One region of the Luteibacter sp. P4_E6 genome, then DNA from elsewhere that is predicted to be linked to it. Evidence: riboswitches for the same ligand, from Rfam matches in the RefSeq annotation. Region 1 holds a riboswitch; each other region holds the start of a gene.

Region 1 (9,404 bases):
AGTGCGGCGACCATCGCGGCGAGCGAGTCAGCCCAGGTCGTGAGGCGCTCGGCGTCACCGGCCTGCAGTTTCGCCTGCAGATCTTCGTGCGAAGCCTGCACGACGCTGACCAACGACGACGCGTGTTTCTCGAATGCGGCCGATGCGGCGACGAGGGCCTGCTCATTGCGTGCGGCGAGCTCTTCGTGTGCGGTGCCCTGCTTTGCCAGCGCCTCGCTCCACGCGCCCGCGACCTGGCCGGCCGTCGTATCCAGGCGTGTGGCGACGCCGTCGAGCAGGCTGATCGAGCGCTGCTCGAAGGTCTCGGCAAAGCGTTGCTGCGAGGCGCGCAGATCCCGCGCCAGCGTTTCGTTCGACTGCTGCTGCCCGGTGACAGCGTCCGTCCAGATATCCGCGACGGCGGCCGTGCTCGAAGCGAACGCGCTGGAAAGGCCTTCGAGCTGCTGCTGCACGGCCTGGGTGACGGTGTCGTGCAGCGACGCCGTTTCCCGTGCGAGGCCGGCCATCGTGGATTCCATGACCGGCTGAAACGCTGCGCTCGCGGCGCGTGCGCTCTCGGTCACACTGTCCTTAAGCGACTGTTCCACTGACAACGCGAGCTTCGCGTAGATCTCGCCCGTCGATACATGGAATGCTTCCTGGGCGGCACGCTGCCGCTCGCTCGCATGCTGGCTGTGTTGCTCGATGCCGGCCATCATCGTCTGCAGGCGATCGATCAGTGTCGGCATCACCTCGGTCTGCTGTTGCAGGAGCTTGAATGCTTCCTCGCGCTGATGGGTCTGCGAGTAAATGCGCAGCGTGGTCGCGATCTTTACGTCCAGCAGTTGCACGGTTTCCAGTCGCTCGCGGCGGCAAAGCGCGGACAGCAGCCCCAACATTGCCGAGGTGGCGACGCCGGCGATGGAGGTGCCGAAGGCAAAGCCGAGTCCCTTCACGGGAGCAGCGAGCGATCCACGAATCGCCTGGAGGTCGGTGGCGCTTTCCAGCGCCAGGCCGGTACCGCGGAGCGTGGCCATCATGCCCAACAGTGTGCCGAGCATGCCCAGCAGCACCAGCAAGCCGACCAGGTACGGCGTAAGCGACGGCGCAGGCAATGCCACGCGCTCACCTTCGACACGCAAGCGGACGGCATGGCGCAGGCTCGGGTGCAGGCGATCGAGAAAGCTGCCCAGGCTCGAAGGCGTGGCAGACAGATCGGCGACAGCATGCTGTAGCGTGCCTGTTGCCTGGCTATAACGATGCAGTTCAAGCGCACCCGCGATGTAGCAGACGCCGATCAGCAGCGCGACGGCGGCACCCAGCGGGTTCGAGCCCACGTAGCCCACGCCGATCCAGCACACGGCGACGAAGCCGACGACGAACACTGCAAGGTTGAGAAAATTTCTGAACATGACTTTCCAGTTAGCTGGCACGAAGGGCTGCGAGCAAGCCTTCGACCGGTTGAAAACGAACGTCCAGTTCGGCGAGCAGTACGCTCTGCATGTCTTTACGGAACACGTCCAGCCACAAGGCTGACGCGTCGGCGGGTGAGCCCTGGGTGCGCTGGCGCAGGCCGTCGAAGTACTCGCCCAAGAGGGTGGGCACCTTACCCAGGAGGGATTGCTCGCGCGCGCTCAGCGCCAGCTCCATCACCGCGTCCACCTCCGCGAGCCGGGCCTTCTCGGGCGACCCCTGCGCGAGCATGTCGCGCAGGTTGCCCCTGAGGCTGCCCGTGGTCGCCTGGATCTTCCTTTGCAGGGCGATATAGCGCTGACGAAGCGGCGCGTAGTCGTTGGCGGCATCCAGGTTCGGCATGCCAAGGGCCTCCCGCTGCGCCGAGGTCAGGAAGGCGCGGTCGGTGTTGATGGCATGGACCAGCGCATCGTGCGAGCGCAGGCACTCATCTTCCGCCGCCTGCCCGAAGACCGGCACGTCATCGTCCGGTGCCGAAGGGTTGCCATCGAGCGCCGTCGACAAGGCGACCGCCTGCTTCCAGTCGAGCCAGTGGCTCAGCCGGTCCGGAAGGGAAGCACCGGATTGTGGGGCGTCGACGTCGGTGAGGCGGGTCAGCAGGCGAATGAACGCCGGGCCCCGGACCGTCGACCGTTGAGGTGCTGCTTGCACGCTTTGACCGGCTAAAAGACGACCATTTTACACGCGAACGCAGGCAAGGCCGTTGCACGTCGATGGCAGGCCGGGTCTCAGATGCCGCGGGAATATCAGGGCGCCTGAGAATGGGGTGGCCGGCGCTCAGGCGCCCGTCGGGCGGGGATTGGCCGGCTGGGCCCCGTGACCTTCACGAGGACGCATCGCCACACGGACCAGGTAGATCACGATGAGCACGTTGGCCACCAGGATGGCCAGCTTCAGCCAGCTGAAACGCTCGAAGCATTCGTAGATCTCGACCGGAACGAGGGAGCCGGTGGCAATGACGGTAAACCACTCCGCCCAGTACTTCCGCAGCCACAGGCCGATCCCCTCGGTGGCAAAGATCGCCGCGTAGACCAACGCCACGATGCCGACAGCGACGAACTTCGCCGGGCCCATGCCCTCGAGCAGGTGCACCAGGCTCCAGCGCATGCCGTTGCTTTCGGTCAATTGCAGGTGTTCCAGCCACTGCACGAGGTGCTGGAAACTTTCCTGCTCATCCAGGCGGAACGCCGCGATGGCGATGAAGATCAGCCCGATGGTCTTGACCGCCTTGTAGACCGCGATGATGCGGAGGCCGGCGGGGTAGTGGGGCGTCGCTTCCGGATCGGTCGATGTGCTGTCAGGGGCCATGCTGCCGATCTTAGTAGACAAGGAGGTGCATTCGGTACAAGCCGCGGCCGGATCCCAGACATAGCCTCGACACAGGCCGGACTAGCTTGCAGCGTCCGCCCGCGACCGCAATCCATCCATCCCATCGAGACAGCCGCCCATGAGCTACCGTCCCGCACCGCGTCGCTCCGTCCTGGCCAACGCCATCTACGGCCTCCTCAATCCCATTCCCTTCGGCTTCTTCGTCGCCGCGCTGATCTTCGATGTGGTCTACAGCCGTAGCGGCGAGATCCTCTGGATGAAGGCCGCCGCGTGGCTCATCGCCATCGGCCTGGTGTTCGCCATCATCCCGCGCGTGGTCAACCTCGTGCAGGTGTGGATTACCTCCCGGCGCAGCACGGTCGCCGCCGAACGGCTGGATTTCTGGCTGAACCTGCTGGCCATCATCGTTGCCGTCATCAATGCCTTCGTGCACAGCCGCGACGCGTATGCGGTGATGCCCGCCGGCGTCTGGCTTTCCGCCCTGACGGTCCTGGTCCTGGCCATCTCGCACATCGTCATTGCCGTGCAGCCGACCGCTCCTGGGAGCCTCGTCCATGAATAAGACCCTTTATCGCAGCGTGCTGGCCATCGCCTGCGTGGCCGTCCTTGCCGGCTGTGACGAGAAAGCGTCGTTGCAGCCCGACCAGCAGTCGGGCGACAACCCGCCCCTGCCCAAGGCGCAGAGCTTCATCGTGCCGCCCATGCAGGTGCCCGACAAGGCAGGCTGGAAACAGGGCCAGATCCCGACGGTCGCGCCCGGCCTGAAGATCGAAGCCATGGCCGCCGGCCTGATGCACCCGCGCCAGCTTTATGTGCTGCCCAACGACGACGTGCTCGTCGTGGAGTCCAACGGTCCGGGCACGGAACCGCTGACCACACCCAAGCAGCTCTTCGCCGGCATGGTGAAGAACCAGTCGGGCAAGGGGGGCAAGGGCGGCAATCGCATCACCCTGCTGCGCAAGAACGCGAGCGGTGGGTGGGACAAGCACATCTTCATCGAGAACCTGAATTCGCCCTTCGGCCTGCAGCTGATTGGCGACACGCTCTATGTCGCCAACACCGATGGCATCGTGAAGTTTCCTTATGTGACCGGGGAAACCGAGATCAAGACGCCCGGCGTCGGTTTCACGGACCTGCCGAACACCATCAACCACCACTGGACCAAGTCGCTCCTGGCCAGCCCGGATGGCACCAAGCTCTACGTGGGCGTGGGCTCCAACAGCAACATCACCGAGAACGGCCTGGCCGTGGAATACCGCCGCGCGGACATCCTCGAAGTGGATGTCGCGACGGGCGCGAGCCGCATCTATGCGTCGGGGCTGCGCAATCCGACCGGACTTCAATGGGAGCCCTCCACCGGCAAGCTCTGGGCCATCGTGAACGAGCGCGACGAGATCGGCGCCGACCTCGTGCCGGACTACATGACCTCGGTACAGGAAGGCGCGTTCTACGGCTGGCCCTATAGCTACTACGGCCAGAACGTGGACAGCCGCGTCAAACCGCAGCGCCCCGACATGGTCGCCAAGGCGATCAAGCCCGACTATGCGATCGGCTCGCATGTCGCGCCACTGGGCCTGCTGATGTCGGCCAGCAACGGGCTCCCGGCGAACTACCAGGGCGGCGCCTTCATCGGCGAACACGGCAGCTGGGATCGCTCACCGCTGAGCGGTTACGAGGTCGTCTTCGTGGCGTTCAAGGACGGCACGCCGGTCGGCAAACCCGTGTCCGTGGTCAGCGGCTTCTACTCCAAGGATGAGAAGCAACTCTTCGGCGCCCCCGTGGGCCTGGTGCAGGACAAGGAAGGGGCGATCCTGGTCGCGGACGATGTCGGCGACACGGTCTGGCGCGTGACGGCGGCCGCCGCGAAATAGGCGGTACAAGCCGTTGTAGGAGCCGATTCATCGGCGATAAGGCCGCGCTACGTAGCCGTGCCTTATCGCCGATGAATCGGCTCCTACAAAGAGCTGACGTTTACTCTCTCTGTGGGAGCCGCTTCAGCGGCGATAGCCGGGTTGCCCCGAACCCCATCGCCGGCAAAGCCGGCTCCCACAAAACTCAGGCTGTTACCTGGCGTTCTTTTTCTTTTCGTCCTTGATGGCTTTCTTTTCTTTCATCGTCTTTTCCGGCTTTTTCTTGTCGCTCTTCTTTGAATCCAGGCCCTTGCTCATATCGCCTCCTCAGTCAGGGTTACCACGCGTGTCGCGCGCCTGATGCAAGATTACGCCAATCCGCGGTATCGCAGCGCGTCTACGAAGAGCGTAAGTGCTGACGACATGTGCCGACGATTGGGGTAATAGAGGTGGTAACCCGGGAACGGGGCACACCAGTCCTCCAGCACGGTAATCAACTCTCCGGCCTCGATGTATGACCGGGCCATATCTTCCGGTACCCAGGCCAGTCCCAGGCCGTCCCGCGCCGCCCGCAGGATGTGCGCCGTGCTGTTGAGGGTCAATTGGCCTTCGACGCGAACCTTGATCTCGCGGCCCTCCTTCTCGAACTCCCAGGGGAACAAGGTGCCGTAGGTGGGCAGACGGATGTTGATGCAGTTATGCGCGGTGAGGTCTTGCGGCACGGTCGGCCGGGAACGTCGTTCGAAATACGACGGCGCGGCGACCACCACCATCCGGAAGTCCGGACCGACGCGTACCGCGATCATGCCGTTGCCGACCTGCCCGCCCAGACGGATACCGAAGTCGTAGCGTTCGGCGACGATGTCGACCAGTTCGTTGTTGGCGGATACCTCGACCTGGATATCCGGGTAGCGCGGCAGGAAGGTCGCCAGCATCGGTTCGAGTACGGCTTCCACGGCGTGTACCGAGGTGCTGATGCGGATCGCCCCGGCCGGTTTCTCGCGGAACGAACTCAAACCCGTCAGCTCCGCCTCGATGTCATCGAACATCGGGCCGATGCTGGTGACCAGCCGTTGCCCTGCTTCCGTCGTCGACACGCTGCGCGTGGTGCGGGCGAGCAGGCGCACGCCGAGACGGCCCTCGAGTTTGCGGATGGTGTGGCTAAGCGCCGACTGGGTGGTGTCCAGTTTCGCGGCCGCGCGGGTGAAGCTGCCTTCCCGGGCAACGGCAAGGAAAGCGACGAGGTCGTGGAGATCCTTGCGCATGACACGTGAAACCCACTCATGAATGGCGCAAGGATTTTAGCATCCGGAACACCCGTGCTGGGCTACAGCGAGGAATCGCCCCATTCCGGCACCCCCTGGGAGTCGATTCATGAATTCTGGCTATGAGACCAAGCCGGTTTGACCGGCTAGTCGCGTGAGCACCGGGCCCCTAGATTGGTCAGCTCACAGAGGACACGACATGCAGACACGCAAACTCGGATCGACCGGCCTCGAAGTTTCCGCCATCGGCCTCGGCTGCATGGGACTGCGCTTCGGCTACGGCCCCGCCACCGAACGCGAACCGGCCATCGCCCTGATCCGGGCGGCGGTCGAGCGCGGGGTAACCTTCTTCGATACGGCCGAGGTCTACGGCCCGTTCACCAACGAGGAAGTCGTTGGCGAGGCACTCGCCCCCTTCCGCGACAAGGTGGTGATCGCCACCAAGTTCGGCTTCGACGTTGGCGGTGTGCCAGGCGCACTCAATAGTCGCCCCGAACACATCAGGGCCGTTGCCGAGGCCTCGTTGAAGCGCCTGCGCACCGATGTGATTGACCTGTTCTACCAGCATCGCGTCGACCCGTCCGTACCCATCGAAGAGGTGGCCGGCGCGGTCAAGGACCTGATCGCCGAAGGCAAGGTGAAGCACTTCGGCCTGTCGGAAGCGGGCGTGCAGACCATCCGCCGCGCTCACGCCGTGCAGCCTGTGGCGGCCCTGCAGAGCGAATACTCGCTGTTCTGGCGGGAGCCGGAAGCCGAAGTGATGCCGACCCTGGAAGAACTCGGCATCGGCTTCGTTCCTTTCAGCCCGCTGGGCAAGGGCTTTCTTACCGGCAAGATCGACGCCGCTACGAGCTTCGACAGCAAGGACTTCCGCAACAGCGTGCCGCGTTTCTCTGCGGAGTCGCGCAAGGCGAATCAGGCACTCATCGATCTGCTGGGTACCATCGCAAACGCGAAGCACGTCACGCCGGCACAGATCGCGCTCGCCTGGCTGCTGCACCAGAAGCCATGGATCGCGCCGATTCCGGGCACGACCAAGCTGCATCGACTGGAAGAGAACCTAGGTGCGGCCGACCTCGCACTCAGCGACGAGGATCTGCGCGACATCCACGACTCGGTCTCGAAGATTCCGCTGCAGGGAGAGCGTTATCCGGCCCACCTGCAGGCGCTCGTCGGCCGCTGAGTTCTACCGCACTGCAGCTTGAGCGGTTCGGCCACCCGGCTACACTCGGGAGATCACAGGTGTCCTGTCGTCGCTTACGCGGCGCGCAGGGTGAAACGGGAAGCCGGTGCGGATCGCGAGATCCTATTCCGGCGCTGCCCCCGCAACGGTAAGCGAGAACACCCGACGAGAGACCACTGCGCTAGCGCGGGAAGGTGTCGGGGTGGTGCGGTACGCATCGCTCGCAAGCCCGGAGACCGGCCTGTGCAGGCGCCTTAGGGTGCCTCCTCGGGTGTTGCGGCGGGCAACCGGACGGGCTGATACGGCGCGGCCACCCGCTGCTCCGGGTCCTCTTGTCTGCTCCGCAGCACCCATTTCGCGGGTGAGCGTACGGAGCAGGACCATGAACAAGCTGGACTCAGTTGCGGCCGATGTCGCGACCGTAAAGTTGCTGATCGACGGCGTCTTCGTCGAATCCCAAACCACCGAATGGCGCGATGTCGTCAATCCCGCCTCACAGGCCATCCTCGCGCGCGTGCCATTCGCCACGGCTGACGAGGTGAACGCTGCCGTTGCCGCCGCCACGCAAGCGTTCAAGACCTGGCGCAAGACGCCCATCGGCGTACGCGCGCGTATCTTCCTCAAGTACCAGCAACTGATTCGCGAGCACATGGGCGAGCTGGCCACCCTGCTCAGCGCCGAACAGGGCAAGACCCTTCCCGACGCGGAAGGCGACGTGTTCCGGGGCCTCGAAGTGGTCGAGCACGCGGCCGCCATCGGCAACCTGCAGCTGGGCGAACTCGCCAACAACGTGGCCGGCGGCGTCGACACCTACACTCTCCTGCAGCCGATTGGTGTCTGCGCGGGTATCACGCCGTTCAATTTCCCCGCGATGATTCCGCTGTGGATGTTCCCGATGGCGATCGCCACCGGCAACACCTTCGTGCTGAAGCCGTCCGAGCAGGACCCGATGGTGACGATGCGCCTGGTGGAACTGGCGCTCGAAGCCGGCGTCCCGAAGGGCGTACTCAACGTGGTGCACGGCGGCGAAGACGTGGTCAACGCGATTTGCGACCACGCCGATATCAAGGCGGTGTCCTTCGTCGGCTCCACGCGTGTCGGCACGCACGTCTATCACCGTGCATCGCAGACCGGCAAGCGGGTGCAGTGCATGATGGGCGCGAAGAACCACGCCGTGGTGCTGCCCGATGCCAACAAGGACCAGACGCTCAACGCGCTCGCGGGCGCGGCGTTCGGCGCGGCGGGACAGCGTTGCATGGCGGCTTCGACCGCGGTGCTCGTCGGCGAGTCGCAATCCTGGATAGCCGACCTCGTAAGCAAGGCGAAGACGCTGAAGGTCGGCGCAGGCAACGCCGCCGATACCGATGTCGGCCCACTGATTTCCTGTGCGGCGCGCGAGCGCGTCGAGGCCTTTATTGCCTCGGGTATCGAGCAAGGCGCCATCCTCGAGCTCGATGGCCGCAAACCGCGGGTGCCGGGCTTCGAGGACGGCAACTTCGTCGGTCCGACCATCTTTTCCGGCGTGCGACCCGGCATGCGCATCTACGACGAGGAAATCTTCGGGCCGGTGCTGGTCATCCTTGCCGCCGACTCGCTCGACGACGCGATCGCGCTGGTCAACGCCAATCCGAACGGTAACGGCACGGCCGTGTTCACCCAGTCCGGTGCCGCTGCGCGTCGCTTCCAGGAAGACATCGACGTGGGCCAGGTGGGTATCAACGTGCCCATTCCCGTCCCGGTACCGCTGTTCTCCTTCACCGGCTCGCGCGCCTCGAAGCTGGGCGACCTCGGCCCCTACGGCAAGCAGGTCGTCATGTTCTATACCCAGACCAAGACGGTGACACAGCGCTGGTTCGACGACGACACGCTACACGTCGGCGTCAACACCACCATCAGTCTCAAGTGATGGCCGCGGTCATGGATATTCCCCGGACACCACCGCCACAAACGGACCTGAGCGAAGACCAGCTCGCGTTTCGCGATGCCGCGCACGCGTTCGCCCTGGCCGAGCTTGCGCCACATGCGGCGCGCTGGGACGCAGAGAGCGAGTTCCCGCGTGAGGCGATAAGCAGGGCCGGCGACCTTGGTTTCTGCGGCCTTTACGTTGACGAAAAGGCCGGTGGCACGGGGCTCACGCGCCTGGATGCGACCATCGTCTTCGAGGAACTCGCTGCCATCGATCCCTCGACGGCCGCCTTCATCAGCATCCACAACATGGCCACCTGGATGCTCACCGCACACGCGACGCCGGCCCTACGCGACATATGGGGACCGCTTCTCGCCAGCGGCACGAAGCTGGCGTCGTATTGCCTCACCGAGCCGGGC
Region 2 (9,404 bases), on a different contig from region 1:
ACTGGTTGATATCCGAGTAGATGATCGAGACCTGACGCTGGCCGAAGGCGTTATAAAGCGCGGAATCGACCATGCCCATGCCAACCGACAGACGCCCCGCCGAATCGCGGTCCACCTGAAGCATCTGCTGCTTGCCGACCACGTCGAAGTCACTTCCGACATCCTTGAACTCGGGAATCGTGCGCATCTTGCGCACCAGCTTCATCACCCAGGGCTGGAGGTTCTCACCGCCGGTGCTGATCAGCTGGAACGAGTACTGCCCGCGGTTGCCGTTATTCCCACCGCCGCCGAGGAACTGCACGGGGCTCATGAAAACCTGGACATCGGAGAGCTTCTCGTACTGCTTACCGAGGCGCTCCATGATCTCCTTGATCGATTCCTTGCGATGGTCCGGCCCGCTGCCCTTCGGCTTGAGGTCGATGAACATCAGGCCGGAGTTGCCGACGGCCGCGCCGTCATTGCCGCTGCCGAGGATGGTGTTTACATCGGCGACCGTCGGGTCGTTCTGCATGATGTCGCCGACGCGCTTGAGCCGGCGTGACATTTCGTCTGGCGAGATGTTCGCGTCCGCGGTCACCTCGGCCTGCAGCATGCCGGTATCTTCGTCGGGCATGAAATTGCCGCCAGCGGTTTTCACCACCGCGAAGCCAAGCGCAAACGTCGCGAACAGCAGGATCAGCGGCTGCCAGCGCATCACCCGCCGATGCCGCATAGCCCAGTCGAGCGCCCGTTCGTACGTGCCGAGAAGGCCACGATCGAAGCGCTCGAGCGCACGCTCCCAGCGGCTTACCTTGCGATCGGCATCGTCGTGCTTGAGATACCTGGCGCACAACGCCGGCGTCAGGGTCAGCGAGACGACGGCCGAGATCACCACGGCGGCGGCAAGGGTCACCGAGAACTCGCGCAGCAGCTTGGTGATCATGTTGTTGCCGAACAGCAGTGGCGCGAACACGGCGATCAGCGACAGCGTGATCGAGACGACGGTGAACCCGATCTCGCGTACGCCTTCCAGCGAGGCTGGCATCGGGCCCGTTCCATTCTCCATATGACGAACGATGTTCTCGATCACCACGATCGCATCGTCCACGACGAAGCCGATGCACAGCACCAGCGCCATCAGCGACATGGTGTTGAGCGTGTAACCGAGGATCCACATCACCACGAACGCGCCAGCCAGTGACAGCGGCACGCTGAGCGTGGCGATCAGGGTGGGGCCCAGGCGACGCAGGAACACCATCATCACCAGCACCACCATCACGATACTGATGAGCAGCGCGACCTTTACCTCGTGCAGGGCCGACTGGGTGGTCTGCGTGAGGTCGAAGATCGGCGTCACCACGGCATCGGCGGGCAACGACGACTGGAAGCGCGGCAAGGCGGCGCGGATCGCCTCGGCCGTGGCGATGGAATTGGCCTCCGGCCGCTTGCTGATCTGCATGGTGACCGAGCGGTCGCCCTGGAACCACGCCGCCTGATACTGATCCTGCTCGCCGCTGGTCACCTTGGCGATGTCGGACAAGCGTACCGGTACGTTGTTGCGCACGGCGATGAGGATGTTGGCGAAATCTTCCGGCTCGCGCAGTCCGTCGTTGGCGGTCACGGTCATCTGCGTGACGCCGTCGGACAGCACACCCTGCGGGGAATTCACGTTGGCCGCGTTCAGTGCATTGGAAACGTCGTTGGCCGTCAGCTGCTTGGACGACAGCGCATTGGTATCCAGCTCGATGCGCACGGCATGCGGCGTGCCACCGAACACCTGCACGCGCGAGACGCCGTCGATCTGCTTCACACTGGGCATGATCAGCGTATTGACTACGTCGAACAGTTTGTCCGGCGGCATCGTCTTCGAAGTGAAGGCGACGAGGAGGACGGGAATCTGCCCGGTATCGAACTTGAAGTACTGCGGCGGCGAGGGCATGCCGGCCGGCAGATCGGCCGCGGCCGCGTTGATGGCCGCCTGCACGTCGCGTGCGGCAGCGTCAGTGCTGCGGTCCATGGTGAAGCGGACACGAACGAAGCCAGCCCCTTCGGAGCTGTTCGAGTACATCTGGTCGACGCCCGGAATCTGGCCGAGGTGGCGTTCCAGGGGCGCGATGATGGTCGACGCCATGGTCTGCGCGTTGGCACCCGGCATCTGGGTCTGGATGAATACCGCCGGCACCTCAATCGAGGGCAGCGCGGCCACGCCAAGCAGCATGTATGCGATCGCACCGGCAAGGGTCAGGCCCGCCGCAAGCAGCGACGTACCTCTCGGCCGGCGAATGAATGGTGCAAAAAAGTTCACGACACTTCCTGTGATCGCGGGAAGCATACCCGCGCCCGTGGACTTTATGACGGCAGCGCGACGGTGTCGCGTGTGCCTTTAGTGGGGGCCCTGCCGGAAGGCAGGGGTGTCGCGTTCATTTATATCGAGGCAAAACATAGGGAATCGCCGCTGAAGCGGCTCCCACACAGAGCCTGGCACCTTCCATCACAAGGCTTGGCACCTTCCATGGTCAGGCAGGTCTCATGTGGGAGCCGATTTATCGGCGATGGGGGTGACTCAACGCGCCGGCGAATACCGCACGGTCAGGTAATAGGTCCGCCCCAGCTGGTTGTAATACGCCGCGGTCTCATAGCGACGATCGAACGCATTGGCCAGGCGACCCTGGACGCTCCAGTCGCTATCCACGTGCCAGGTGGCACGAACATCCGCCGTCGCGTAGCCGCCCAGGCGTGTCGTATTCGCGGCATCGTCGTAGCTGTAACCGGCGGAGTAGACCGAGCCACCGACGGTGAAGGCGCCGAGATCGCGGTCCACGTCCACGCGGGCCGTACGCTTGGGACGGCGTGCCAGGAGGTTGTTGTACTCGTCACCGCTGTCACGGTCCTTCGGCTGCTGCAGGGTGGCGTAGCCACGCAGGTGCCAGCCGTCCACGTCCGCGCCCAGCTGTCCTTCAACGCCACGGATGCGTGCCTTGCTGACATTGATCGGCAGGAAGTTCGCATCGAAGCCGATCAGGTCGTTCACCCGCGTCTGGTAGGCGTTCACCGCCCAGTTCCAGATGCCCGGGCGGGCCGACAGGCCGATCTCGGCCGTGCGCGACTTCTCCGGGCTCAGGTTCACCGGCGCGCCGTACGGGTAGTACTCGTCGTTGAAGGTCGGCGCGTGGAACGCGGTGCCGTAGGAGGCGGTGACCTTCATGCCGTTGTCGAAGCGGAAGCCGTACGCGGCCTGGCCGGTGGTGTGGTTGCCGAACTGGTTGTTGTGGTCGTGACGTGCCGACAGCTGGATCTCATTGGCGCCGAAGATGCCCTGGTACAGCGCGAACACGCCGGTGTTCTCGCGCGTGTCCTTCAGGTAATCCGTGTCGCTCTTCAGCTTCTCCTGCTGGAAGTCCACGCCGACGCTGAGCGTCTGGCCCGGAGCGAGCGTGAAATCGTTCTGCCAGGAGGCCTGGTTGCGCTTGGAGTACAGGTAACCCACGCGCGCCTTGTCGACGCCGTAGTTCACGAAGTCCAGGGTCTTGTCGGCGCCGTTGAGGTAGTTGTCGGCGCGGTCCTGGTTCTGGCCCAGGCTGATCGACATGCGCCAGTTCTCCAGCGCGTTGAACGCGAGCTTGGTGCCGGCGACCTGCTGCGAGCGGCGGGTCAGGTTCTGGAAGTCACCGTCGTATTCGATGTCGCCCTTGCTACGCAGCCAGCTGCCGGTGAGCTCCGTACCGTCGTCCCAGCGGTAGCCGCCGGAGAGCGCGCCGTTATAGGTGCGGTAGGCGTCATGGTCGGGTTCGTCGGTGAAGCAGCCTTTGAAGGCCTCGCCCGCACCGACACGGCAGGCATTGATGCCCGAGGTGTACTGGCCGCCGAGGCTGGCGTTGTACCAGCTGTGCTGCGTGCCACCGGACAGGCCGAACTGGCCGTCGGTGTAGCCGTGGCTGCCACCGGTGACCGACACCGAAGGCGTGGGCGCTTCGCCGGCCTGGCCGTGGCGGGTGAAGATCTGGATGACGCCACCGATGGCGTCCGAGCCATACAGGCTCGACTGCGGGCCGCGAACGATCTCGATGTGGTCGATCTGGTCCACCGGCAGCTGCTCGTAGGCCGGGATGCCGGCACCGACCGTGCCGACGCGCACACCGTCCAATAGGACCAGGGTGTGCGAGGAGTTGGTGCCGCGCATGAACAACGATGTCTGCTGGCCGATGCCACCGGTGTTCGCCATGACGATGCCCGGCAGGCCGGTGAGCAGGTCCTGCACGCTGACCGGCTGCAGGCGCTCGATGTCCTCGCGGGTGATCAGCGTGACCGGGGCGAGCACTTCGTCGAGCGGCGTGGCCGCACGGTTGGCCGTGACCACCACCGGATCGAGCTTCTCGGCGGGAGCGTCGGCCGCGTGGGTGGCGGCGATGGACGACAGCAGGGCCATCGCGAGCAGGGTCTTCTTCATGGAGCCGTTTCCTTAGTGCGTCGCTAAAGGCGAAACGGAGGACAAACGGCGAACGGCATGCGGGCACGGATCGACCCGGAACGCTGTCCGGATCCGCCCTCCGCGAATCGCCCAACATAAAACGCCCCGCGAGTGTCGCGAGGCGAATGCRTCGGGCCGGTCTCCGGACTCGCGTCAGCCACCTGCCGTGGCGGAACCCGGCGCCTTCCCGCTTTCGCAGTGGCGTATGGCCGGTTTCCGTAAAGACCTTCAGGCCTTCCTGTCGCTTACCGTTGCGGGGGCAGTGCCGGAATAGTCGCGAGGCGACGCACCGGCTTCCCGTTTCATCCCACCAGCGACCGCCGGCCGGGACACCCGAACGGCGCCACTCTAGCGGGCCGCCGGGTTCATGTCACGCGGATTTAACAAACGTGACGGTGTCAGCCGACGACGCGGACGCCACCGATCCAGGTCTCGACGACCTCGTGGTTGTGGTCCATCACGACCAGGTCGGCACGGTAGCCGGCGGCGATGTGGCCGTGGGTGGCGCCGAGGCCGAGGAAGGCGGCCGGGTAGGTCGAGGCCATGCGGGCGGCTTCGTCATAAGGCACGCCGACCATGTTGATCGTGTTGCGTACGGCCGTGGCCATGTCCAGCGCGGAGCCGGCCAGGGTGCCGTCGGCGGTCTGGCAGACACCGTCCTTCACCGTGATCGTCTCGCCCTTCAGCACGAAGGTCGGGTCGTCGGAGCCGACCGGCGGCATGGCATCGGTCACCAGCATCATCTTCTCGCGCGCCTTCGCCGCGATGGCGACACGCAAGGAAGCCGGATGCACGTGGTGGCCGTCGACAATCAGGCCGCACCAGCTGGCGGGATCCTCGAGTGCGGCGCCGACCACACCAGGTTCGCGGCTGGTGAACGGGGTCATGGCGTTGAACAGGTGCGTGAAGCCGCGAATGCCAGTGGCCAGCGCGTTACGCGTGGTGTCGTAGTCGGCGGCGGTGTGGCCGGCAGCGACGATGACGCCGTTGGCGACCAGCTCCTGCAGCACGGCGGCGCTGGCGCGTTCCGGTGCGAGGGTGAGCAGAGTCACGCCGCCGTGGCGGCGCGCGACCATCGCCACGTCACTCGCATCGGCGATGCGGAACTTGGCCGGATCGTGCACGCCCTTGCGTTCGGGCGCGATGAACGGGCCTTCGAGATGGATGCCGAGCACGCCGGGCACGCCCTGGGCCACGGCTTCGTTCACGGCGTCGATAGCCTTCGCCATGACGTCGACATCGTCGCTGATGAGGGTGGGCAGGAAGCCGGTCGTGCCGAACTTCGCATGCGCCTCGCCGATCCTGCGGATCGCATCGACGGTGGGTACGTCGTTGAACAGCACGCCACCGCCGCCGTTGACCTGGCAGTCGATAAAGCCGGGTAGCAGGGTGCGGCCACCGAGATCGTGGCGTTCCGCCGCGCGCACGCGCGGATCGGATGGCAGCGCGAGACCGGTGATTTTTCCGTCGTCGATGAGGACGGCAAAGCCACCCTGGAATCCGTTATCGGTAAGGACGCGGCCGTTGACGAGGGCGAGGGTCATACGAGGAACTCCATGAATCAGACGGTTTCCGTCACCTTGTTCAGGTGCGGCGGGACGTCGGGATTGAAGCCACGGCGCAGTGCGAGGGCGGCGGTGGCGCGATAGAAGCTCTGCACGGTGACCAGCACCGCGGCGATGGGTGCCGTGGCGACGAGCGGGAGGATGTCGTCACCCGTGGCACCCGGCGCGGCTACCCACACCTTGGCACCGCGCTTGCGGAACTCGGCGGCGACCTCGAGCACGCCGGGCAGGGTGTCGTCGTTCTGCGCGAAGAACAGCACCGGAAAATGGGGGCCAACCAGGGCCATCGGGCCGTGCTTCACCTCGGCCGCGCTGAAGGCTTCGGCATGCAGCCCACAGGTTTCCTTGAACTTGAGCGCGGCCTCGAGCGCACCGGCGAAACCAAAACCACGACCGACGACGAACAGGTTGTGCGCATCCACCAGCCCGTCGGTGAGTGCCGACCAGTCGGCGTTCCAACCGTGACGAAGCTGGGCGGGCAGCGCGGTGATCGCATCGGCGATCTCGGGCTTGCCGCTCCACCGGGCGGCGATGTGCAGGATGGCGAACAGCGCGCCGAGATAACTCTTGGTCGCGGCGACGCTGGTTTCCGGTCCGGCGTGCAGGGGCACGACGACGTCGGCGACATCGGCAAGCGGCGAATCCACCACGTTGACCAGCGCGACCACGTAGGCACCCGCCTTTTTCGCGGCCTCGGCATTGCGGACCAGGTCGGGGCTCTTGCCGGACTGCGAGACGGCCACATAGAGCGCGCCGTCGAGGCGCTGCGCCGCGTGGTAAATCGAGGTGACCGACGGCGAGGCCGACGCGGTGACGACGCCGAGCTGGGTTTCAAACACGTACTTGGCGTACATGGCCGCGTGATCCGAGCTGCCACGTGCGCAGGTGATGACCATGCGCGGCGGTGTGGCGCGCAGGCGCTCGGCGAGCGCCCCGATCACGGCTTCGTTGTTGGCAAGTTGCCGCTCGACGACCTCGGCGGTCTCGTGCGCTTCGCGGAACATCAGGGTGTCTTGCGGCTGGATCGTCATGGTCTGGTTGGCTCGTTAGTCGCTTTGCAGTTCGGCGACGAAGTCATAGATGTCCCCGCGGTACCAGGAACAGGTGAATTCGACGATCCGGCCGTCGTCGAGAAAGCTGCGGCGTTCGATGCTGAGTCCCGCGCTGCCGGCGCTCAGGCGCAGCAGTCGCGTCTGCGCGGGGCCGAGCACGACGGCACGCAGGCGTTGCAAGGCACGAAGCGGGCGGTTGCCCAGCTTGTCCAGGGCCTCGTAGAGCGAATCCTCGACCAGGTTCGGGTCGGGCAGGAGCGACAACGGCACAGCGCTGCGCTCGATGGCCAGCGGTTCGTCGCCGGCATAGCGCAGGCGATGCAGGCGGACCACCTGGGTGCCCGGCGACAGGTTCATCGCCATGGATTCCTCGGGGGTGACTTCGCCGATCGCCCGTTCGAAGAACTCGGAGCGCGGGTTGAGGCCGCGCGCACGCAGGTCCTCGGTGAAGCTGGTCATCCGCGAGAGCGGCTTGACGATACGTTCGGAGACGAAGGTGCCGGCGCCGTGGCGCTGGGTGAGCAGGCCGTCCTCGACCAGGCCACCGATGGCCTTGCGTACGGTGACCCGGGACAGGGTGAGGGCCCTGGCGAGATCACGTTCGCTGGGCAGTGCATGGCCGACCTGCACCTCGCCGTTCTCGATCACGTTGCGAATAGCCCGACGCAGGCGCATGTACGCCAGCGGCAGCCGGGCGGCCGGGTCGTGCTGCAGGCGCTGGTATTCGGCGACGAGGGCGATTTCCATTTCCTGAAGATACCAATACCCGACCACTGGGGCAAGCGCGTGCAAGTTCGTCCATACCACCGGAGGATTCAAACAGTCGTTTGCACGATCCAAATGGGCGCTGGAAACGTTTCCGTTGGGTAATCGTGCCGCCAATGGCGGCGAAACGCCGCGGCGATTGGTACGGGGCTGGTATGACCTGGTATGTCACTGGTACGATCCGGTGGCATCTTCCCTCGACGTTGAACAGGCCACTGTCGTGAGCGCACAACTCCTGCCGATCGAGCCGTTCGATCTGGTCATTTTCGGCGGCACCGGCGACCTCGCCGTCCGCAAGCTCCTCCCCGCCATGTACCACCGGTTCGTCGACGGCCAGATCCAGCCGAGCAGCCGGATCATCGGTGTCGCCCGCGAAGGTCTCGACGACGCCGGGTATCGTGAGCAGGTCCGCGTCGCCATCGAGAAAGGCGTGGCCCACGTGGCCAAGGCCCAGCTCGACGCCTTCATCGCGATGATCGGCTACCGCTCGCTGGACGCCCGCAAGGCCGACGGCTGGGACGAGTTCTCGGCCCTCATGGCCGCGCAGCCGACGCATATCCGCGTGTTCTATCTCTCGACCGCGCCGGACATCTTCACCGACATCTGCCAGCGACTCGGCTCGTTGGGCCTCAACGGCGAACGCTCGCGCGTGGTGCTGGAAAAGCCGATCGGCCGCGACCTGCAGAGCGCCAACGCGATCAACGACGCGGTCGCCGGCTACTTCACCGAATCGCAGACCTACCGCATCGATCATTACCTCGGTAAGGAGACGGTGCAGAACCTGCTGGCGCTGCGCTTCGGCAACGCGCTGTTCGAGCCGCTGTGGAATGCCCAGCACATCGACCACGTGCAGATCACCGTCGCCGAAACCGTGGGCGTCGGCCATCGCGCCGGCTACTACGACCGTGCCGGTGCCCTGCGCGACATGGTCCAGAACCATATCCTGCAGCTGTTGTGCATGCTCGCCATGGAGCCGCCGTCGTCGCTGGAGCCGGATGCCGTGCGCGACGAGAAGCTCAAGGTGCTGCGGTCGCTGCGTCCGATCGATGCGAGCAACGCTGGCCTACTCACCGTGCGCGGCCAGTACCGTGCCGGCGCGGCCGAAGGCCAGAGCGTCCCGGGTTACCTGGACGAACTGGGCAGCGACCAGTCCAAGACCGAAACCTTCGTCGCCCTCAAGGCGGAGATCGGTAACTGGCGCTGGGCTGGTGTGCCGTTCTACCTGCGCACCGGCAAGCGCCTTCCCAGTCGCGTTTCGGAAATCGTGGTGACGTTCCGTGCGCTGCCGCATTCCATCTTCGATCCCGCCAATGGTCCGCTGCTGCCGAATCGCCTGACGCTGCGTCTGCAGCCGGACGAAGGCGTGAAGCTGTGGCTGACCATCAAGCATCCGGGTCCGGGTGGCCTGCGCCTGCGTCACGTGCCGCTCGACATGAGCTTCGCGGCGGCGTTCGGCATCCAGCAACCGGATGCCTACGAGCGCCTGATCCTCGACGTGGTGCGCGGCAACCCGACCCTGTTCATGCGTCGCGACGAAGTCGAGGCCGCATGGAACTGGGCCGGTCCCATCCTCCA
Region 3 (4,922 bases), on a different contig from region 1:
CGACAGGACCACGAAGCCGACGAAGGCCAGATGCTTGCGCAGATAGATGCCGCCAAGGAAGAACAAGGCCATGGACGCATCGGGTAGATGAAGGGCATCGCCGAAGTGATTGAAGCGCGTGGCGATCATCACTAGCGCGAACAGGCCGGCAACAGCAGTGAACAAGGAACGTGAGAGCGGCTTCATAAGGTGACCTCGAAGGTGGGACGGTTACGAACGGGGCTGGTAACGCAGGGTCAGCATCCAGTTGCGCTCCGGCTGGTTGTAATACTGCGCAGTCTCGTAGCGACGATCGAAAATGTTGTTCGCCGACAGTTCGATTTTCCACGCCGGGGCGAAGGCATAGGCCATGCGAAGATCGGTCAGCGTGTAGCCGCCCAGCCGGTTGGCGTTGGCGGTGTCATCGAAGCGATAGGCCGAAGCGAACACGCTCGCACCGACGCTGAACGCGCCGAAGCTGCGGTCGACATCGATATTTGCGGTGCGACGCGCACGACGCGGCAGCAGGTTTCCGTGCGTGTCATCGTCGCTATCGTCGATCGGCTGCAGCCAGGTGGCGTTTCCGGCGAGGCGCCAGTCACCGATGGTTGTGTCCGCGGCCATCTCGACGCCACGGATGCGCGAGCGGTCGATGTTATTCGCCCCGCCGAACGGGAACAGCGGACCACTCAGGCTCGAGTCGAACACGATCAAATGGTCGATCTTGTTCTGGAAGCCGTTGACGGACCAGTGGCCCCAGCCCGGCGTGCCCCGCAACCCCAGCTCCCAGTTCTTCGATGTCTCCGGGCCCAGATCCGGATTGCCGTAGTCGGGGAAATACAGGTCGTTGAAGGTCGGCGCCTTGAAAGCGGTGCCGTAGCTAGCGGTCACGCGCAAGGTCTTCGTCAGCGCATAGCCGTACTGGAGGCTGCCGGTGGTCTTGCCGCCGAACTGGCTGTTCTCGTCACGACGCACGCTGCCCTGTACGGAGCTGTCGCCGTACTCCTGCTGCCACTCGGCAAACAGCGCGTGGTTGCGGCGTGCATCGACGAGGTAGTCGGTGCTGCCAACCACGCGATCGCGTTGCCAATCGAAGCCCACGGTGGTGAGGCCGGCGCTCTCACCGACGCGACCGAGATCGGCCTGGAGGGAAGCGAGGTCACGATGCGTGTTGAACGTGTCGGCGTAAACGCCATTCTCGTAGTCGGTCGAAAGATCTTCGCTACGGCTCAGGCTGGCGGTGATCAGGATGTCCTGCGCCGGCTTGTAGCGCACGCGGCTGCCCAATACCTGTGTCGCCGACTGGGCAAAGTTGCTGCTGGTGCCGTCGTAGTGGTTGCGGCCTTCCGTACGCGTCGCCGTGGCGTCAGCGTCCCACTGGTCGTCGAAACGCCAGCCGCCCAGCAAAGACAGCGCATTATTCTTGTAACCATCCCTGTCGGGCTCATACGTGAAGCAGCCGGCGCCGCCCGGGCTGGGCTTCCCGCGGCACGCATTGATGCCGTCGGTCTGGTCATGGGTTGCCTGGACGGAGTACCAGCCTTGCGCACCGCGACCGGCGAAACCGACGGAACCGCTCGCCGCGTCGTATGAGCCCACGCCTACCGAGAAGTTCGGTACGAACGCGCCCTCGGGATGACGGGTGAAGATCTGGATGACGCCACCGAGCGCTTCCGAACCGTAAAGGCTGGAGTACGGACCGCGCACGATTTCGATGCGCTCGATCTGGTCGACCGGGATGTCCTGGAAGGCAGCAGTGCCGGAGGTGGCCGAGCCGATCTTGACCCCGTCCACCATCACCAGCACGTGATCGGATTCGGTACCGCGCAGGAACACGGACGTGGCCTTGCCCGGACCGCCGTTGTTGGCGATCGACACGCCCGGGGTACCGCGCAGCAGGTCAGCCAGGGAATGCGGCTGGAGACGCTCGATATCGGCGCGGTCGATCACCGTCGAGGCGGCGAGGACCTGGCTCTGGGTCTGGTCTGTGCGACTGGCCGTGACGACGACCTTGTCCAGATCGGTGGAAGCATCATCGGCGATGGCCGCAGCGGGCACGAGCAAAGCGATCGCGATGGAGACCGCGAGGGTGGAAGAACGAAATGACACAAAACAACTCCTGCTAACCGCGCCTACCCGCGCGGCATCAATGGCGAGGAACAGGAGGCGGGAAGACAGGATCGCGGAGGGCAAAAGGCCGACGGCAACCCACGACATGGCCCTCCGCCTGTCCGGTGTACCTCATGGCCGGTCTCCGGGCTCGCGAGCGCAGGGAATCCCTACCGGACGGCGCCTTCCCATGCCTATGGCACAGTGACTTGATGCCGACCTTTGCTCGCCTACCGTTGCGGGGGCAGCTCCGGAATGGTGGCAGCCTCGAAAGGCCGCGCACGTCACCGGATTCCCGTTTCAATCCTCGGCACTGAAGCCTTGGATCACCTTGGGCGCAAGTAGTGTATCCGAACGCGGCACACGGYGGCATAGATGGCCAATTAAAAGAAGGGTGCGCGGCCGAGCCGGCCGCTGAGTGCCCCAAAAGCCTTAAAAGGTTGCATCGAATTCCTTGCTGCCCGACCACAGCACGGTGTTGTGTTCACCGGTCAATCATCGTCGCCCCACAGGGCGATCAGTGCTCGCGAACCGTCGCGCCTTTCACCGCGTTGGCCAGCCGCTGCTTCATGACCGCATCCGACGGATTGGCGTCGCTTCCGTAGTACAAGGTGTAGAGCACGTTGGTATCGGCACCAGGCGTACCGAGCGTCGTGCCAGCCCAGCTCATGTCGGAGTCCTTGTACGGCTGTCCGTCCCCTGGGTGGGCGCGGGTAACGATGTCCTTCCAGCCGGAAAGATAATCGCGCGGCGAGTCAGGGAATGGCTTCGGATGCCGATTGATGCGTACGGCGGTGTACTTGTCCATATCCGGCTGAGCGCTAATGCCCGCGATACCCAGCGTCGCGCTGCCGTCGCGTCCCAGATAGCCGTAGCTGACGGCGAGCTCACCGTTGGCTTCGATCGGCTGCAAATCCGGGCCATAGCTAAGCGAGAATCCCGCCGGCGCGATGGAAAACCGCTTGCCGAAGTCGATGGCGAGATTCGCAGAGGCCAGCTCCGTGGGCACCCAGTCACCTTGCTGGAGGAATTCCTTCCAGGCAGCGAAGCTACCGTCGTAGGTCGTGGAGATCAGTCCGAGGAGGGTTTCGGTCTGGACGCTATCGGCGTGCCGGAAACGCGACTGCGTCTTCGACAGGAGAACGACATAACCGTCGGGCACGGGTAGCGAGTACACCTCGAGCACGGCGTCGATAGCCGGGAAGGCAAAGTCGCGATGCTGCCAACGCCGATGCCATCGATCGACGACGACAACGTCGCTGATGGGCGACCCGAGCGACGTCATCCTGACTTTCTCGTCGCCCACGTCACGCGTGAACGTGGAGGCTTTGAAGATCAGGTCCACGAGGCCGGCGGCGTCGGAGTACAGCTTGGCCAGGGGCAGATCGTCTGGCTTTCGCACATGCAGCAGTATGACTTTCCCCAACAGGCCGGCATCGACGAAGCCATTGCCTGGAAGTGCTGACTTCGCGTGCTCGGGTATCCAGTAGGTCCACTCGTTGTTAGCACCACGACGAAGTGCCATGGGGTAGGCATCGAGCGGCGCACCGGCGGCAAGGATTTTTTTGCTGCCATCACCCTTGGGAAACATGTTGGCATCCTCCCGGCCGAGAAGCTCCTTCCACTGGGAATCGAAAAAGGTGTCGGCCTGCGCCAGGTAACTCTTGGCGAAATCGTCAAAAGTAAGTGGCAGGTCGACATGCACGCGGAAGATCCCATCCTGGGTCGCGTCCATGAAGATGGCACGGCCCGAGGCACGCCTTTCCGAGTCCACCGATTTCGTCGGCGCATCCAGAACCAGACTGATGGGCAGCGCGAAGTTGAGGTTTTCGTTGGGCGACTTGCGCAACACCACGCCGATCACCTTCCCGTCCTTGTCCAGGAGGGGGCCGCCGCTATTGCCTGGCGATGCGGCCGCCGAGAAGCGGATCCACTTCCACTGGCCATTCTCGTCTTCCGGCGTATCGGACGTGTACAGGCCATCGCGTACCACGACGCCTGTGCCCAACGCATTACCGACCGCGTAAACCGCCTCGTTGAGATGGTTACCACGGTCGACGGCCAGGGGTTTCACGTCCGGCGCGTTGGCCACGGTGAAGACCACAAAATCTTGCGCCAGGGAAAATCCGACGACCTTGTCGATGGCAAAGACCTTGCCGTCCGCGTCACGTAGCAAAGGCGGACCCGAACGGCCGCCAATGCCGTCAATGACCACGTGGAAAGCCGTGACGAAACGGTTCTTGCCAATGGCGAACGCCGTTCCGATCGAATTGTATTTGTCGTTGCGGTATTGGAAGGGGAGCTTTTCCAGCGGGAGCGGCTTCTCGTAGCGTGCGGATGAATCGTCGGGCTTGGCCAGCACCACCTCGAACGTGGCGCCTTTCACCACGGGCAAATGCGACGCGTCCAGGGTGGCGGCAGACAGGCTCTGCGAGAACCACACGGCTATTGAGAAGAGGGTCAGGCGGCAGATACGTCCGTGAATTTGCATGAAGGCGCTCGGGCTGGTGGGCCGGGAGTTTCAGCAGCCTCCCTGGCAAGGCTTGAACCGCGTCAGACGATACAGTGTCAGTCAACCCCACTCAATAACGACGGCAGAGTGTCTGCCGCAATTATTGCAAGACAACCGGGAGCCCCGGTTTCGCAGCCTGCGTCCAGGTTCCGGAGAATCCGCCCGACTTCGTCGGCACCAGATCGAACGTCTCGAGAACCACGCCATGCTCATCCTTATGTTGCAAGATCCAGTGCCCGGATGGCGCCTTGGCGATGTCGAGGCCGATCGATGTGCCAATCCGTTCGTAGAAATAGCTCGCGCCGGAAGTGGACCCAATCAA
Region 4 (6,445 bases), on a different contig from region 1:
CCGGTGAGCAGGTCTTCGGTGTACATCGCCACGTCGATCTTCATCGAGGTGCGGCCCACCGACACGACCGTGGCGATCAGCTCGACCATCTGTCCCTTGCGCACCGGAACGTGGAAGTCGACCTGTTCCGATCGGGCGGTGACGACGATCTGGCGGGAGTAGCGGGAGGCGGCAAGGAAGGCCGCTTTATCCATCCACGCCAAAGCCTGGCCGCCGAACAGCGTGCCGAGGTGGTTGGTGTGGTCGGGGAAGACGATTTCGAGGAGGCGGGCCTCGGTGGGGCGGGCGATGTCGGTCATGAGGCTGTTCCTGTTGCAGTGCAGCAATGATACAGCCGCTGCCTCAAAACCGCTTTACTGTGGGAGCCGCTTCAGCGGCGATGGTGCTTGCCTCTATCTGGCCCGCTGCCGCGGGATCGCCGGCAGATAGCCGGCTCCCACAGGTTCATCTCCGCCAGGTTCCAGATTCTTAGAACGACTGGTCGAAGGCGACTTCGCCTTCCACTCCGACCTGGTACGACGAGACGCGGCGCTCGAAGAAGTTGGTCAGTTCCTGGACGTCCTGCAGGTCCATGAAGTCGAACGGGTTCTTCGAGCCGTACTTCTTCGGCATGTCCAGCTGCACAAGGCGCTGGTCGGCGCAGTACTCGAGGTACTGGCGCATGTCGGTGACCGACAGGCCGGCGACGCCGCCCGAGAGCACGTCCTGGGCGAACAGCGTTTCGCAGGCGATGGCGTCTTCGAGCATCGCTTCGACCTGCATGCGCATCTCGTCGTCGAACAGATCCGGTTCCTGCTCGCGCACGGTGCGTACGACTTCGAAGGCAAAGGCCATGTGGCCGGACTCGTCACGGAACACCCAGTTGGTGCCCGAAGCCAGGCCGTGCAGCAGACCGCGCGAACGCAGGTAGTACACGTAAGCAAACGCGGCGAAGAAGAACAGGCCTTCGATGCACGCGGCGAAGCAGATCAGGTTGAGCAGGAACTGGCGACGGTGTTCGCGGGTGTCCAGGCGGTTGAGGCCCTGGATGGAGTCGATCCACTTGAAGCAGAACTCGCCCTTCGCTGCGATGGACGGGATGCTCTCGATCGCCGCGAATGCCCTGTTGCGCTCCGACGGTTCCGGGATATAGGTGTCGAGCAGCGTGAGGTAGAACTGCACGTGCAGCGCTTCCTCGTAAAGCTGGCGCGAGAGGTACATGCGCGCTTCGGGCGAATTGATGTGCTGGTAGAGATTCAGCACGAGATTGTTCGACACGATCGTGTCGCCGGTGGCGAAGAAGGCCACGAGGCGATGGATGAGGTGGCGATCCGCGTCCGACATCTTCGACTTCAGGTCCGACGTGTCCAGCGAGAAGTCCACTTCTTCCACCGTCCAGGTGTTGCGGATGGCGGAGCGGTACATCTCGTAGAACTGCGGATACTTCATCGGCCGCAGCGTCAGTTCGAAGCCGGGCTCGAGGATGTTGGAGTCGCGGGTGATCGGTGCAGCGGACATCGGGTACCTCTGGAAAGAATGAGCGGCTTTTGTGGGAGCCGCTTCAGCGGCGATGGGTGCTTGCGTCGGTCTGGCCCGCTGCCGCGGGATCGCCGGCAATAGCCGGCTCCCACAGGTTTCCGGTACCCCTATCGCCGATGAATCGGCTCCTACATTTCTCTACTGTTACTGGCAGGCTTCGCAGTACTCGGGGTTCTCCAGCGAGCAGAACACCGCGGCTTCGGCCTGTTCCTGTGCATCCGCGGCCGGGGCGATCGGTGCCTGCACGGCGGCCGGGGAGCTGACCGTGGTCTTGGCAATACGCGTAGCCGGACGCGAGCGCAGGTAGTAGGTCGTCTTGACGCCGGACTTCCACGCGTACATGTACATGGAGGAGAGCTGGCCGATGTTCGGGTTCTCCATGAAGAGGTTCAGCGACTGGCTCTGGTCGATGTACGCACCGCGCGCGGCGGCGAGGTCGATCAGCGCCTTCTGCGGCAGTTCCCAGGTGGTGCGGTACACCTCGCGCAGCCGTGCCGGGATCGCCGTGATGCCCTGCACCGAGCCTTCGGCGAGCTTGATCTGGTCGCGCACTTCGCCGGTCCACAGGCCCAGCGTCTTCAGCTCGTCGACCAGGTAGCGGTTGACCACCAGGAAGTCGCCCGACAGTGTTTCGCGCTTGAACAGGTTCGACACCTGCGGCTCGATGCACTCGTAGCAGCCGGCGATCGAGGCGATGGTTGCCGTCGGCGCGATGGCGATGAGCAGCGAGTTGCGCAGGCCCTTGGCCTTGATCTTCTCGCGCAGATCGGCCCAGCGGCCGTCGGCATCGGTCGGCGTGGCGGCCGGCCAGTAGTCGAACTGCATTTCACCGTTGGCCGAACGGGTTTCTTCAAAGCCCGGTAACGGGCCGTCGCGCTCGGCGATCTCGTTCGACATCGACAGCGCGTGGAAGTAGATCTCTTCCTGGATACGCGTCGACAGCTTGCGGGCTTCTTCCGAATCGAACGGCAGGCGCAGCTTGAAGAAGACATCCTGCAGGCCCATCACGCCGAGGCCGACCGGGCGCCACTTCATGTTCGCCGTCTTCGCCGTGGCGATCGGGTAGAAGTTGAGGTCGATCACGCGGTTGAGCTGGCGAACGGCGGTGCGCACGGTGGTGGCGAGCTTGTCGTAGTCGAACTGGCCATCCACCACGTGGCGGGCGAGGTTCACCGAGCCGAGGTTGCACACGGCCGTCTCGCCTTCCGAGGTCACTTCGAGGATCTCGGTGCACAGATTGGACAGGTGGATGACGTTCTGCGGCAGTGCGGTCTGGTTGCTGGTCGCGTTGGAGCGATCCTTGAAGGTCATCCAGCCGTTGCCGGTCTGGGCCAGCGAACGCAGCATGCGGGCGTAGAGCTCGCGTGCCTTGATCGACTTCGACGCGAGGCCTTCGGCTTCGGCCTTTTCATAGGCGGCGTCGAAGGTCGGGCCCCAGGTGTCGACGAAATGCGGGACGATCTTCGGATCGAACAGCGACCAGTCGCCGTCCAGTTCCACGCGGCGCATGAACAGGTCGGGGACCCAGTTGGCCAGGTTGAGGTTGTGTGTGCGGCGCGCGTCGTCGCCGGTGTTCTCGCGCAACTCGAGGAACTCCTCGATGTCCGCATGCCAGGATTCCAGGTACACGCAGGCCGCGCCCTTGCGCTTGCCGCCCTGGTTCACCGCGGCAACCGAGGCGTCGAGCGTTTTCAGCCAGGGCACGAGGCCGTTCGAATGGCCGTTGGTGCCTTTGATCAGCGAACCGCGCGAGCGGATGCGCGAGTAGGCCAGGCCGATGCCGCCAGCGAACTTCGATAGCTGGGCCACGTCGCCATACTTGGCGTAGATGGATTCCAGCGCGTCCTGCGGGGAGTCGAGCAGGAAGCACGACGACAGCTGCTCATGCGCGGTGCCGGCGTTGAACAGGGTCGGCGAGCTGGCCAGGTACTCCAGCGACGAGAGCATGCGGTACAGCTCGAGCGTCTCGGCCACGTCGTTGCCGCCGAGCGCGCAGGCGATGCGCATGAAGAAATACTGCGGCGTTTCGATCACGAAGCGCTTGGTCGGGTGGCGCAGCAGGTAGCGGTCGTACACCGTGCGCAGGCCGAAATACTCGAAGCGACGCGAACCGGTCGTGTCGATCGCATCGTTGAGCTTGCGCGCGTTGATCTGCACGAAGTCGCGGAGGCGCTCGTTGAGGATGCCCAGGTCGAAGCCGGTCGAGATCGACTGCGAGAAGGACTGGATGTCCTGGCCCGACACTTCCTTGTCGACGAACGCGGCGAGCAGGCGCGCGGCGAGCTGGCCGTATTCCGGCTCTTCGGCCGTGAGCGCGGCCGAGGTGCGGATCGACAGCTGGTCGAGTTCCTGGGTGGTGGCGCCGTCGTACAGGCCGCCGATCGTCTTCAGCGCCACGCGCATCGGATCGACCGCAAACAGGCCATCGGCGCTGCGCGTCACCGCGCGCACGATTTTGTTCACGTCGACCACTTCGTGGCCGCCGTTGCGCTTGGTCACGCGCATCTGTCCGGGGTTGTGCGGCGGCGTCAGCGCGAAGGCCGGCGGCGCGTCGTTCTTGTAACCGGCGGCAGGCGCCTTGTCGGTTGCTGCGGAGGGAGTGGCGGCCGCGTCGGCCGTCTCGGTGCGCTCGCGCGCTGCGGAATCCATCGTCGTCATTGTGTTGGCAGCCCCATGGCCTTGGTCAAACCTCCGTCCCGAGGGTCGGCTCGATGCGATGGGGGCAAAACACGGGAAATGTCGGGGACGGAGCGCCTTTGAAGGCCTCCGGTCCGCGACGTGCTTCCCCGCGGAAGCCGTCACCACTATCGAGGCCTCTCGGGCACCGATTGCTGGCAGGTCTTCGGACTCGTGGACGTGGACCTTGCGGTCCGCCTACCCGTCGCTTCCCAGTCCCCGAAGGACCAGTGCATTGAACGGGATCGTTTCCACTTACCGCTGCGGGGCAGTTCCGGATTCACACCGGTATTCCCTATTAAGTCCGACGGGCAGTCGCGCCTCTCCGGACACCAACGAGACACACGATATAGCTGGCGAAGGGGTGCGTCAACACAAGATGTAGGGTGTTGGCGTAGGTGGTTGATCGGCTGGGGAGTCCCTGTTGTCAAGCGTTTTTCGACGGCTCGCCAATGAAGGTTCTGTGAAGGCCGTCTACACAAAGGGAACCACAATGAACCGATAAAATCGCCGCCCACCAGCCTCCCACGATTGCTCGACAGATGCCCTCATCGTTCGCATTGCAGGACCAGACTCTCCTTTCCCATGCGCTCGATGCCCTGCCATTTGGCTTTGCGGCCGTGTCGGCTTCGGGAGAGCTGCTCTACGCCAACGCCTGGGTGACCGCCCGCTTGCGCGAACACGAGCCTTCGGGGTTCCTCGGCCTGTGGGACCCCGACAGCCGCGATCGCCTTGTCGCGGCGCTGCCGCTGGTCATACCAGGCAACGGCGTGCGCGAGCTGGCCCTCGCCACGGTCGATGGAGCCCACGTGCGGGTATCGCTCGAAGCCCGGCCGGGTTTGCCAGCCACCGCGGCGGTGACGATCCGTTCGGCGGGAGAGGGCACCGACGGCTCCGGTGCCGCCGAAGATCGCCGCGTTGCCCTGATCGAGATCGGCAACCTGCTGCGCGATCTGGAAGATCCGATCGATATTGCCTACCGTGTCGCCGAGGTACTCGGCCGGACGCTGAAGGTGAGCCGGGCCGGCTACGGCACGATCGACCCGGTGGCCGAAACCATCACGGTGGAGCGAGACTGGAATGCGCCAGGGATCCAGACCCTCGCCGGCGTACTGCACTTTCGCGACTACGGCAGCTACATCGATGAGCTCAAACGTGGCGTGACCACGGTGATCACCGACGCCCGGACGGACCCACGCACGGCTGCCACCGCCGATGCCCTGGCCGGCATCACCGCCTTGTCCTTCATCAATATGCCGGTGACGGAACGGGGCGGCTTCGTCGCCCTCCTGTACCTCAACCACGCGGACCCTCGCGACTGGTCCGAGGAAGAGATCAGCTTCGTCAGCGAAGTAGCCAGCCGCACGCGCGTGGCCGTGGAACGGCGCCGTGCCGAGCACGAGCTCCGGCTACTGGCCAAAGATCTCGAGCGCCAGGTCGTCGAGCGTACCTACGAGCGCGACCGGGTCTGGACTCTCTCCAGCGACATCCTGGTCGTGGCCGACACCGACACCCGCCTGCTATCGGTCAATCCGGCGTGGACAACCATCCTGGGCTGGAGCGAGCGCGACACGTTAGGTCGTTCCTATCTCGACTTCGTTCACCCGGAAGACATCTCGCGCACCCAGGACGAAACCGGCCACCTGGCCGATGGCGAGACCACGCTTCGCTTCGAGAACCGCTATCGCACCGCCGACGGTGGCTTGCGCACGCTCTCGTGGCGAGCGGTGCCCAGCGAGGGCCTGATCTTCGCCGTGGCCCGTGACGTCTCGGCTGAGCGTGACCGCGAAGCAGCGCTGGACGTGGTCCAGGAGCAGTTGCGCCAGGCGCAGAAGATGGATGCGATCGGTAACCTCACCGGCGGCGTGGCCCACGATTTCAACAACCTCCTCCAGGTGATCAGCGGCAATCTGCAGTTACTCGCCGCCGACGTCTCCGGGAACGAACGCGCGGAGCGTCGCGTCGCCAATGCCATGGCGGGTGTCACGCGCGGCTCCAAGCTTGCCGCACAGCTGCTCGCGTTCGGTCGCCGCCAGCCGCTGGCACCCAAGGTCGTCAACATCGGTCGCTTCGTCCGCGACATGGACGAACTGTTGCGCCGCGCGTTGGGCGAGGCCATCGAGGTGGAAACCGTGATCGCCGGCGGGTTGTGGAACACCCTGGTGGATCCCTCGAACGTGGAGAACGCGCTGCTCAACCTCGCGATCAACGCGCGCGACGCGATGAACGGACAGGGTCGCCTCACCGTCGA

Evidence for each region. Region 1 has a riboswitch for cobalamin ahead of AC1DT2_RS01120 (CoA-acylating methylmalonate-semialdehyde dehydrogenase). Riboswitches for the same ligand answer to the same signal wherever they lie in the genome.
Region 2: linked by a shared signal. The riboswitch ahead of AC1DT2_RS01235 (TonB-dependent receptor domain-containing protein) and the one ahead of AC1DT2_RS01120 (CoA-acylating methylmalonate-semialdehyde dehydrogenase) in region 1 are both predicted to bind cobalamin.
Region 3: linked by a shared signal. The riboswitch ahead of btuB (TonB-dependent vitamin B12 receptor) and the one ahead of AC1DT2_RS01120 (CoA-acylating methylmalonate-semialdehyde dehydrogenase) in region 1 are both predicted to bind cobalamin.
Region 4: linked by a shared signal. The riboswitch ahead of AC1DT2_RS04020 (ribonucleoside-diphosphate reductase subunit alpha) and the one ahead of AC1DT2_RS01120 (CoA-acylating methylmalonate-semialdehyde dehydrogenase) in region 1 are both predicted to bind cobalamin.

What each region holds. Positions count from the first base shown of each region.
Region 1 is NZ_JBFUJE010000006.1:5,783-15,186, forward strand. Features, by position in the region: gene AC1DT2_RS01085 (DUF802 domain-containing protein) at 1-1,391, opposite strand, end outside; gene AC1DT2_RS01090 (DUF3348 domain-containing protein) at 1,402-2,103, opposite strand; gene AC1DT2_RS01095 (DUF2127 domain-containing protein) at 2,230-2,781, opposite strand; gene AC1DT2_RS01100 (DUF2231 domain-containing protein) at 2,900-3,343, shown strand; gene AC1DT2_RS01105 (PQQ-dependent sugar dehydrogenase) at 3,336-4,652, shown strand; gene AC1DT2_RS01110 (LysR family transcriptional regulator) at 5,000-5,896, opposite strand; gene AC1DT2_RS01115 (aldo/keto reductase) at 6,096-7,079, shown strand; cobalamin riboswitch at 7,120-7,338, shown strand; gene AC1DT2_RS01120 (CoA-acylating methylmalonate-semialdehyde dehydrogenase) at 7,462-8,985, shown strand; gene AC1DT2_RS01125 (acyl-CoA dehydrogenase family protein) at 8,997-9,404, shown strand, end outside.
Region 2 is NZ_JBFUJE010000007.1:3,473-12,876, reverse strand. Features, by position in the region: gene AC1DT2_RS01240 (efflux RND transporter permease subunit) at 1-2,284, opposite strand, end outside; gene AC1DT2_RS01235 (TonB-dependent receptor domain-containing protein) at 2,543-4,426, opposite strand; cobalamin riboswitch at 4,564-4,799, opposite strand; gene nagA (N-acetylglucosamine-6-phosphate deacetylase) at 4,846-5,991, opposite strand; gene AC1DT2_RS01225 (SIS domain-containing protein) at 6,009-7,043, opposite strand; gene AC1DT2_RS01220 (GntR family transcriptional regulator) at 7,059-7,811, opposite strand; gene zwf (glucose-6-phosphate dehydrogenase) at 8,050-9,404, shown strand, end outside.
Region 3 is NZ_JBFUJE010000119.1:4,662-9,583, reverse strand. Features, by position in the region: partial or broken gene AC1DT2_RS09725 (hypothetical protein) at 1-186, opposite strand, end outside; gene btuB (TonB-dependent vitamin B12 receptor) at 211-2,088, opposite strand; cobalamin riboswitch at 2,208-2,437, opposite strand; gene AC1DT2_RS09715 (S1 family peptidase) at 2,606-4,579, opposite strand; gene AC1DT2_RS09710 (hypothetical protein) at 4,701-4,922, opposite strand, start outside.
Region 4 is NZ_JBFUJE010000031.1:13,919-20,363, reverse strand. Features, by position in the region: gene AC1DT2_RS04030 (acyl-CoA thioesterase) at 1-299, opposite strand, end outside; gene AC1DT2_RS04025 (ribonucleotide-diphosphate reductase subunit beta) at 469-1,497, opposite strand; gene AC1DT2_RS04020 (ribonucleoside-diphosphate reductase subunit alpha) at 1,663-4,176, opposite strand; cobalamin riboswitch at 4,335-4,546, opposite strand; gene AC1DT2_RS04015 (hybrid sensor histidine kinase/response regulator) at 4,737-6,445, shown strand, end outside.